DNA from 3 places in the Plantactinospora sp. WMMB782 genome. Region 3 is predicted to be linked to each of the others. Evidence: riboswitches for the same ligand, from Rfam matches in the RefSeq annotation. Region 3 holds a riboswitch; each other region holds the start of a gene.
The links. Region 3 has a riboswitch for cobalamin ahead of ACN28A_RS24115 (ribonucleoside-diphosphate reductase subunit alpha). Riboswitches for the same ligand answer to the same signal wherever they lie in the genome.

Region 1 (3,266 bases), 1.1 Mb from region 3:
GACCGCCGCGCAGGCGGCGGCCAGCCGGATCGGTGCCCCGCTCGGTCACGACTTCGCGGTGCTCTCGCTCTCGGACCGGCTCAAGCCGTGGGCGGTGATCGAGCAGCGGCTGGCCGGGGCGGCTGCCGCCGATCTGGTGCTGGCGCTCTACAACCCGGCCTCGGCCAGCCGGCGTTGGCAGGTCGAGGCGGCCCGGCACGTGTTGCTCCGGCACCGCGCAGCCGAGACGCCGGTGGTGATAGCCCGGGACGTGGGCCGGCCGGGGGAGCGGATCACCGTCGTCGCGCTCGCCGAACTCGATCCGGCTGACGTGGACATGCGATGCCTGCTGATAGTCGGCTCCTCCACCACCCGCACCGACCGGCGGGCGGACGGCTCGACGGTGGTCTGGACCCCCCGCAGCTATCCCGGCTGACCGCCGTCGGCCGGGACGCCGACGGTCGCACCACCGTCGGCCGGGGCGGTCGGCGGCGCGTCGGGGCGGGCCGGCGCCAGTACCGTCTCCAGCCAGGCCAGTGCGGCGGCCACCTCGGCGGCCACGGCCGGCAGGGCGATCGGCGCCGGCCGGTCCACCAGCACCACCGGCAGCCCCAGCTCGCGGGCGGCGGCCAGCTTCGCCATCGTGTACGTCCCGCCGCTGTCCTTGCTGACCAGCACGTCGATCCGGTGCGCGAGCAGCAGTTCCCGTTCCGCCGCCAGCTGGTAGGGACCGCGGTCGCGCAGCAGCGTGACGTTGCCCGGCAACGGGACGGTCGGCTCGTCCACCACCCGGACCAGCAGCTCGACGCCGGTCAGGTGCAGGAAGGCGGCCAGCCCCTGCCGCCCGGTGGTGACGAAGGCCCGGCGACCGAGCCGGGGCACCAGGTCGGCGGCGGCGGCGAGATCCGGTACCCGGTGCCACCGGTCCCCGGGGCCCGCCGTCCAACCGGGACGCTCCAACCGCAGGTACGGGACCCCGGTCGACCCGGCAGCCAGCACCGCCGAGGAGCGGATCCGGGCGGCGTACGGGTGGGTGCCGTCGACGAGTGCGTCGACGGCGTGCTCGACCAGCCAGCGGGCGAGCCCCTCCGGCCCGCCGAACCCGCCGATCCGGACCTCGCCGAGCGGCAGCCGGGGGTCGGCGACCCGCCCGGCCAGCGAGGAGACCACCATGGTGTCGGGCCGACCGACCAGCGCGGCGGCCAGTTCCCGCGCCTCGGCGGTGCCGCCGAGCAGCAGCACCCGGTTCGTCACGGCGCGACGGTATCGGCACCCTCCGGCCGGGACAACCCCGCGCCCGCCGGGCCGTGACCGCCGACACCGGTCCGGTGCCGGGCCCGGTCGTGGTCGTGGGCCGGTTGACCGGCCTGACGTCGTCCGGCTACCGTCGACTCGCCATCTGCGGCGACATGAGGGAAGCCGGTGGGAATCCGGTGCGGTCGCGCCACTGTGAGCGGTCCCGACCCCGGTCGGGGTGCCGCGAGCCAGGACGCTCGGTCGTCGCAGCCTGTCGACGGGGACGCGTCATCCCCGAGGAGGTACTTCGCGCATGTCCAGTCCTGCCCCCGCCCGCCCGCTCGTCCAGCCGGCCGGCTCCGCCCGGCTACTGTGGACCGCCCTCGCCGTCGTCGCCGTACTCGCCCTGCTGGCCTACCTGGTCGCGTTCGACCAGGGCGCGGTCTCGCGCAGCGGCATGTTCCTGCACGAGCTGACGCACGACGGTCGGCACCTGCTCGGCGTACCCTGCCACTGACCGGCTGCCCGCCGTGCCGACGTTCCTGTCCGTACTGCTGCGTGGCCTGCTCGCAGGCCTGGTCGCCGGTCTGATCGCCGGCACCTTCGCCTACCTCGTCGGCGAGCCGCGGATCGATGCCGCGATCGCGATCGAGGAACAGGCGACCCATTCCGCACCCGGGGTCGAGGCCGACCACCACGCCGAGGAACTGGTCGGCCGGGACGGCCAGCGCGCCGGTCTCTTTCTGGCGACCGGGCTGTTCGGTGTCGCGATGGGCGGCCTGCTCGCCACCGGGTACGTCCTGCTGCGCCGTCGACTCCGCACCGCCGACGACGGCCGGGCGGCCCTGCTGCTGGCCGGTGCGGCGCTGCTCGGCGTGGTCGTCGTGCCGTTCGTCAAGTACCCGCCGAACCCGCCGGCGGTCGGCAACCCGGACACCATCGACCAGCGGACCGGCAGCTACCTGCTGCTGGTGCTGCTCGGCCTGGTGGCGGTCTGGGCCGGCGCCCTCGCCCACCGCTCGGTCCCCGGACGCGCCTCGTACCCGATCCGGGCCGCCGCGGCGGTCGGCGGCTTCCTGCTGGTCACGGCGGTCGGCTACACCGTGCTGCCGTCCTTCGCGGAGGTGCCGGACGGTTTCCCGGCGACCCTGCTCTGGGAGTTCCGGCTCGCCTCCCTCGGCACCCAGCTGGTGCTCTGGACCGGGATCGGCCTGCTCTTCGCCATCTCACTCGGATGGCGGCGGGACCGGGATCGCCGGCCGGCACCCGATGGACCGGTGCGCTCCGCGGGCCTGCCGGAGGATGTGCGGGCCCCGGCCGGGCGGTGAGCCCGACCGACCTGCACCTGGTCGCCCACGCCCACACCGCCGCGCTGCGCCGCGCGGTCTTCGGCGGCGGCGGCGAGGGCCTGGATCGGGGCGGCCTGGCGGCGGCCCGCGCGCTGGCCGGCACCGGGCCGGGGCGGCGCGGGCCGTTCGGCGACCGGATCGACGCCTGCCTCAGCACTCCGGCCGAGGCCGGCCGGCAGACCGCGTACGCGCTGGGCCTGCGCCCGACCGCCGAGCCCGGACTGGCGGACTGCGACTACGGCCGGTGGACCGGGTTGCCGCTGGCCGAGGTGGTGGCCCGGGAGCCGGACGCCGTGCGGGACTGGCTCGGTACGCCGCACGCGGCTCCACACGGCGGCGAGTCGGTCGAGTCGCTGCTCGACCGGGTCGGCCGCTGGCTCACCGGGCAGCGCGACCGGGGCGGGCGGATCGTCGCCGTCACGCATCCGGTGGTGGTCAGGGCGGCGCTGGTCCGCGCCCTGCGGCTGCCTGTCGCGGTGTTCTGGCGACTGGAGGTGGCGCCGCTGGCGGTGGTCCGGCTGACCGGGCGCGGCCCGGAGTGGCTGCTCCGGTTCACCGCGCCGGCCCTCGCCGAGCGGCCGGACCCGGACCTCGCCGAGCGGCCGGACCCGGGATAGCGGCGGACCGGCCCGGGAGCGCCGTTATTATTGACGCGTCAACGAGATGGGGGGCGGCCGTGCGGGAACTGCGAGACGGCCCGCG
Region 2 (3,266 bases), 2.3 Mb from region 3:
GCAGGCTGCCTCGTTCCACCATGCAACAACCATACCGCTTCTGGCAGAACAAGCTAATCTGGCAGACCGTGCCAACTTGGCGTAGGGTGCCGGGCATGACTGCTCCGCAGCACCATAACCAGACCGTCCTGATCACCGGCGCCAGCTCCGGCATCGGCGCGGCGTTCGCCCGCCGGCTCGCCGCCCTCGGCTCCGACCTGGTCCTCACCGCCCGCCGCGCCGACCGGCTGACCGCACTCGCCACCGAACTGCGTACAGCGCACGCCGTCAAGGTCACACCGATCCCGCTCGACCTAAGCATCGAGGCGCCCGGCGCCGCACTCGCCACCGAACTGAACCGGCGCGGCATCGCACTCACCGCCCTCATCAACAACGCCGGGCACGGAAGCTGGGGCCGCTTCCACGACGACGACCCAGCACGACTACGCCACATGATCGCGGTCGACGTGGGCGCGGTCGCCGACCTCAGCCGCGCCTTCATCAACCCGCTGCGCGAACGCGGCACCGGCTACCTGCTCAACATCACCAGCGTGGCGGCCTACGCCCCGGTACCAAACCAGGCCGCCTACTCGGCCGCGAAAGCGTTCGTCCTCAGCCTCACCGAATCGCTCTGGGCCGAGTCACGCGGCAGCGGCCTACGCGTGCTCGCCTTCGCGCCCGGTGTCACCCGCACCGAATACTTCGACGTCGTCGGCACCACCGACGCCACCGGCGGGGCCGCCTTCCAGACACCCGAGCAGGTGGTCACCGCCGCCCTGCGCGTCCTCGGGCGCCGCAACCCACCGCCGAGCGCGATCTCCGGCTGCGGCAACCAGGCACTCGCCCTCGCCAGCAGGCTCGTCACCCGGCGCCTCACGGTCACCCTCGCCGCAACCAACACCCTACGAAACCGGCAATGACGAGAGCGGGGGCCGAGGGTGCGTGGCGTACACGAGGCGGTGCGAGAGGGCAAGCGTGACCGGGAAGTCTCGGGCACCGCGCAGGTTGGACTGGTAGTCCATGCCACCAACGATGATCAACAGCCGGGGGTTGACCGACAGGACCGCGTTGCCGCCCCGGATCGCCGCCGCCCGCCAATCGGTGAGCGGGTCGCCGTCGCCCCAGGTGGGGGCCAGACCCTGACTGGGATCGGGGCGGATCTCGTTACGTAGCTCCGCGCCGATCACATGCGGCCGGTGCCGGTAGCGGGCCACCATGAACTTGCAGTCTTCGGTCCACGCGGACTCCGGGTACTGCGGGGTGTGCCACAACCCGTCGCCGTGCGCCTCGTCGCAGCACCAGTTGCCGCGGCTGCGATGGTTGTTCGGGATCACCATGAGCCCGTGGCGGCCGAGTTCGTCGACCACCGCGTCAAAGATCGGCAGTGCTTTTGAGCCGTAGTCCCAGCCGCCCATGCGTCTCCCGTCAACTCCCCGGCCGCGAGCGCGTTGATTCTCGCGGCGCCCTGCTGTAGGCGGTCCTCGGCTGGCGGGGAGATTTCGGCCAGAACGTGTTGTGGGTGGTCGTGATCCTGGGGGTGCCGGTGCTCGCAGGATGAGTCAGCTCGTGGCGAGCAGGCACCGTACTGTCGGAGTCCGCCGCGCGGTGGCACAGCCCTGAGACCGGGGGCGGGCCAACCCACCGATCTTGTCATCGCCGCGAATCCGTCTCGGTAGTAGCCGGAGCGACATCGGGTCGCCGACTCGTCGGTGACTGCCTCCGGGGAATTTCCGTCGTCCTGCCCGTACGATGGTCGGTGGTGCTGGTTCGTCCCGGTCGTGAGGCCGGGGCGTCGTAAGAGGGAACCCGGTGCAAGACCGGGACTGCCCCGCAGCGGTGAGTGGGAACGACCGCCGTCAACAGAGCACTGGACCGACTCCGGTCTGGGAAGCGACGGCCAGTAGGCGACCATCCGTGGTCACGCCCGCGAGTCCGAAGACCTGCCCGCACCGCGCACACCGCCGGTGTGCGCCGTCGACGGCCTCTCGGGAGGGTCGGGCGGAAGCCGGTGCCGCACCGTGCCCAGCCTTCCCCCTTTTTCCGGGTGTCCGTCGGACGCTTCGAGGGAAGGACACCGTCAGGTGAACACCGCATTCGGGCAGAGCACCGTGCTCGGCTATCCGCGCATCGGCGCGAACCGGGAGCTGAAGAAGGCCGTCGAGGCCTACTGGGCCGGGAGGATCGACGCCGCCGCGCTCGAGGAGACGGCAGCGGGCCTGCGGGCCGAGGTGTGGCAGACGCTGCGCAACGCCCGGCTGGACGCGATCCCGTCCAACACGTTCTCCTACTACGACCACGTGCTGGACACCGCCGTCGCCGTCGGCGCGGTCCCGGACCGGTTCGCCCGGCTCGGCCTGTCCGAGCTGGACACCTATTTCGCGATGGCCCGGGGTGTGGACGCCGAGCCGGCGCTGGAACTGACCAAGTGGTTCGCCACCAACTACCACTACCTGGTGCCGGAAATCGACCCGGACACCACGTTCACGGCGAATCCCGCCAAGGCGCTACGCGAACACGCCGAGGCCGCCGCGCTGGGCATCAGCACCCGTCCGGTGCTGGTCGGTCCGGCCACGTTCCTGCTGCTGGCCAAGGGTGCCAACCCGTTCGCCCGGCTCGACGACCTGGTCGGCACCTACGCCGCGATCCTCGACGCCCTCGCCGAGGCCGGCGTCGCCTGGGTGCAACTGGACGAGCCCGGCTACGTCGCCGACCGCAGCCCGGCCGAGATCGACGCGCTGCGGCGGGCGTACACCCGGCTCGGCCAGATGAAACACCGTCCGCAGATCTTCGTCGCCAGCTACTTCGGTGAACTCGGCGACGCCCTGCCCGCACTGCTGGACACCCCGGTCGAGGCGATCGGCATCGACCTGGTCGCCGGGCCGGGCAACCTGGAACGACTCGCCGCCGCCGGACCGCTGCGGGGCAGGACGATCGTGGCCGGGCTGGTCGACGGCCATAACATCTGGCGTACGGACCTGCGCGCGGCCGTGGTCACCGGGGCGACCGTCGCCGGGCTGGCCGACCACGTCGCCGTCTCCTCGTCCTGCTCGCTGCTGCACGTGCCGGTCGACCTGTCCGTCGAGACCGACCTCGACCCCGACCTGCACGCCCGGCTCGCGTTCGCCCGGCAGAAGGTCGACGAGGTCGTCCTGCTCGGCCGGGCCCTCCGCGACGGCTCCGCACACCTGCCCGCACCACTACCAGCCGTCCCCGCAGCGTGGCGGCATGACGATGTCCGGACCCGGCTCGCCGCACTTCGACCGACCGACCGGCAACGGGGCGACTAC
Region 3 (3,266 bases):
GCCGAGGCGACCCGGAACCTGCTCGACCAGCTCGTGGTGAAGGGCGGCACCGGCCGCCCGGCGCCGACCGAGCAGGCCGCAGGCTAGCGACCAGGCCGCCCGGCGCCAACCGACCAGAACGCCCGGCAGGCGAGCGGGCCGCGCCGAGAAGGGCGACCGGGCGACCCCGGGTCGGGGGTCAGGCGGCGGCGAGGGCCGGGATCACCGAGTCCGGGACCCAGCGCGACCGCTGGCAGGGCGACCAGCCGCGGCAGCGCGGGCTGAGCACGGAGCAGAGCCGCTGCTCGGAGAGGACCTCGCCGTCCTCGTTCTCCCGCACCTCGTGGTGCACCGGTCGGATGGTGCCGTCCGCCGCCACCAGCAGGTGCCGTCCGGCGTCGAGGGTGTCGTCCGGCAGCAGGCAGGCCCGGCCCAGCCGCCGGGCGAACGCCGCGACGGCGCCCACCTCCGGCAGCCCCGCCGGCACCCCGTAGCAGTCGACGGAGGTCGGAAAGTCCCCGGGACGGTGCCACACGTCGACAAGCAGCGCGCCGGACGGCACCCGGGCCGGGTCGACCCCGCCGAGCGGCAGCACCGGTACGTCGAGCGCGTCGGCAAGCGCGAGGCGGATCTCCGAGGCGGCGACGCGCCTCTCCGTCCTCCAGTTCCACAGCTCGATCATTGCCGCCTCCTCGCCGTAATCGTTCGTGGCTGGATGCCGGTCCCACCTCGGGCATCCCCCGTCGGGCCGGATCACCCCTGGTGCCTGGGTGTAACGGCCTCACCCACGATGGTGCCGGGCACACCGGGTCGAGAGCGGCTAAGTTACCGGTCTGTGACCATATCCGCCGAAATAGACGAGCCTTGACTACCTATTGTAGTCGGAGCGGCACCTCGTTCCGGTGCGGCCTCGCCGGTGACGCTCACCCAGCGTGGCCTGTGTCGCCGGCCGGTCGGGCACCGGACAGTTCCTCAACCGACCATGCTCCGACCTGGACGGGTGCCGGAGCCGGGCTCCTCGGTCCGACTGGCGACCCGGGGACGACTGCTGAGATCCACGACACGCCCGACACACCATCTGGTGTTGCCCATCTGCCATCACACCCAGATATGGTGTTGCCCGCAGCTGGTTCGGCCGTCCTGACTGGTCGGTCGAGGCAACAGGGAACCCGGTGGAAGTCCGGGACTGCCCCGCAGCGGTGAGTGGGAACGACCGCCGTCAACCAAGCACTGGACCAGCCGGTCCGGGAAGCGACGGCCAGTAGGCGACGCCCCGGCGTCCTGCCCACGAGTCCGAAGACCTGCCAGCGCGCCGTACGCCGACCGGTGTGCGGCGGTCGGAGGCCGCGCGGGACGGCCGACGCCGGAGCCGGACGCGGTTGTCGCCGCGGGCCGGTGGCGTCCTCCCGCGCGCCCGACGACCTCGGGCGAGGCGTGAGGAGAGGGCCATGACGGTCGCGCAGGAGCAGACCGCTGTGCCGGAGCAGGATGCCGTTGGTTCGGGGCAGGCTGCGGGGCGGGAGCAGGTCGTGGTGCCGGAGCAGCGCCGGCAGGTCATGCGGGTCCGCAAGCGGAACGGCGACCTGGAGTCGGTGGACGTCAACAAGATCGTCCGGGCCGTGCAGCGCTGGGTCGACGACCTGGCCGAGGTGGATCCGCTGCGCGTGGCGACCAAGACGATAAGCGGGCTGTACGACGGGGCGACCACCGCCGAACTGGACAGGCTCTCGATCCAGACGGCGGCGGAACTGATCGGCACGGAGCCGCAGTACTCGAAACTGGCGGCCCGGCTGCTGGCCGCGTTCGTGGACAAGGAGGTACGCGGCCAGGGGGTGGCCAGCTTCAGCCAGTCCATCCGGTACGCGCACGGCCTGGGCCTGATCGGCGACGACACGGCCGCGTTCGTGGCCCGCCACGCCCGCAAGCTCGACGACGCCGTCGACCCGGACGGCGACCGGCGGTTCGAGTACTTCGGGCTGCGTACCGTCGCCGACCGTTACCTGCTGCGGCATCCCGAGACCCGGCTGGTGGTGGAGACGCCCCAGCACTGGCTGCTGCGGGTCGCCTGCGGACTGTCCCGGACGCCGGGCGAGGCGATCGGGTTCTACCGGCTGATGTCGTCGCTTGCCTACCTGCCGAGTTCGCCGACGCTGTTCAACTCCGGCACCCGGCACACCCAGATGTCGTCCTGTTTCCTGGTCGACTCGCCGCGCGACGAGCTGGACTCGATCTACGAGCGCTACCACCAGGTGGCGAAGCTGTCCAAGTTCTCCGGTGGCATCGGCATCTCCTGGTCCCGGGTGCGGGGTCGGGGCGCGCTGATCCGGGGCACCAACGGGCGGTCGAACGGAATCGTGCCGTTCCTCAAGACGCTCGACGCCGGGGTGGCGGCGGTGAACCAGGGCGGCCGGCGCAAGGGCGCGGCCTGCGTCTACCTGGAGCCGTGGCACCCGGACATCGAGGAGTTCCTGGAACTGCGGGACAACACCGGCGAGGAGGCCCGGCGTACCCACAATCTCAACCTGGCGAACTGGATCCCGGACGAGTTCATGCGCCGGGTCGAGTCCGACGGCGACTGGTCGCTCATCGACCCGTCCGACGCGCCCGAACTGCCCGACCTGTTCGGGGACGCCTTCGACGAGGCGTACCGGGCGGCCGAGAAGAAGGCCGTGCGGACCGTGCAGGCCCGGGAGCTGTACGGGCGGATGATGCGCACCCTCGCGCAGACCGGCAACGGGTGGATGACGTTCAAGGACGCCTCGAACCGGCTCTCCAACCAGACCGGCGAGCCGGGCAACACCATCCACCTGTCGAATCTCTGCACCGAGATCCTGGAGGTCAACAGCGACACCGAGACCGCGGTCTGCAACCTCGGCTCGGTCAACCTGGCCGCGCACGTCACCGCCGAGGGGGTCGACTGGGCGAAGCTGCGCGACACCGTACGCACGGCCGTGGTGTTCCTGGACCGGGTGATCGACATCAACTACTACCCGGCGGCGCAGGCGGCGGCGTCGAACCCCCGCTGGCGGCCGGTCGGGCTCGGGCTGATGGGCCTGCAGGACGCGTTCTTCACGCTGCGTCTGCCATTCGACTCACCGCAGGCCCGGGAGCTGTCGACCCGGGTCCAGGAGGAGGTCTTCCTTACCGCGTTGGAGACCTCGGCCGGGCTGGCGGAGCGGTTCGGGCCGCATCCGGCGTACCCGCAGACCCGGGCGGCCCGGGGTGAGCTGCACCCGGAGCTGTGGGGTGCGGAGCCGGCCCAGGCCCAGCGGTGGGCCGCGCTGCGG

Region 1: linked by a shared signal. The riboswitch ahead of ACN28A_RS28560 (CbtB domain-containing protein) and the one ahead of ACN28A_RS24115 (ribonucleoside-diphosphate reductase subunit alpha) in region 3 are both predicted to bind cobalamin.
Region 2: linked by a shared signal. The riboswitch ahead of metE (5-methyltetrahydropteroyltriglutamate--homocysteine S-methyltransferase) and the one ahead of ACN28A_RS24115 (ribonucleoside-diphosphate reductase subunit alpha) in region 3 are both predicted to bind cobalamin.

What each region holds. Positions count from the first base shown of each region.
Region 1 is NZ_JBMHMC010000007.1:5,942,266-5,945,531, forward strand. It holds gene ACN28A_RS28550 (precorrin-2 C(20)-methyltransferase) at 1-415, shown strand, start outside; gene ACN28A_RS28555 (cobalt-precorrin-6A reductase) at 403-1,233, opposite strand; cobalamin riboswitch at 1,352-1,494, shown strand; gene ACN28A_RS28560 (CbtB domain-containing protein) at 1,529-1,732, shown strand; gene ACN28A_RS28565 (CbtA family protein) at 1,746-2,543, shown strand; gene ACN28A_RS28570 (histidine phosphatase family protein) at 2,540-3,181, shown strand.
Region 2 is NZ_JBMHMC010000007.1:7,145,309-7,148,574, forward strand. It holds gene ACN28A_RS33915 (TetR family transcriptional regulator) at 1-97, opposite strand, end outside; gene ACN28A_RS33920 (SDR family NAD(P)-dependent oxidoreductase) at 96-899, shown strand; gene ACN28A_RS33925 (glycoside hydrolase family 5 protein) at 882-1,394, opposite strand; cobalamin riboswitch at 1,726-1,941, shown strand; gene metE (5-methyltetrahydropteroyltriglutamate--homocysteine S-methyltransferase) at 2,061-3,266, shown strand, end outside.
Region 3 is NZ_JBMHMC010000007.1:4,874,503-4,877,768, reverse strand. It holds gene ACN28A_RS24125 (DUF2277 family protein) at 1-87, shown strand, start outside; gene ACN28A_RS24120 (hypothetical protein) at 179-661, opposite strand; cobalamin riboswitch at 1,090-1,302, shown strand; gene ACN28A_RS24115 (ribonucleoside-diphosphate reductase subunit alpha) at 1,428-3,266, shown strand, end outside.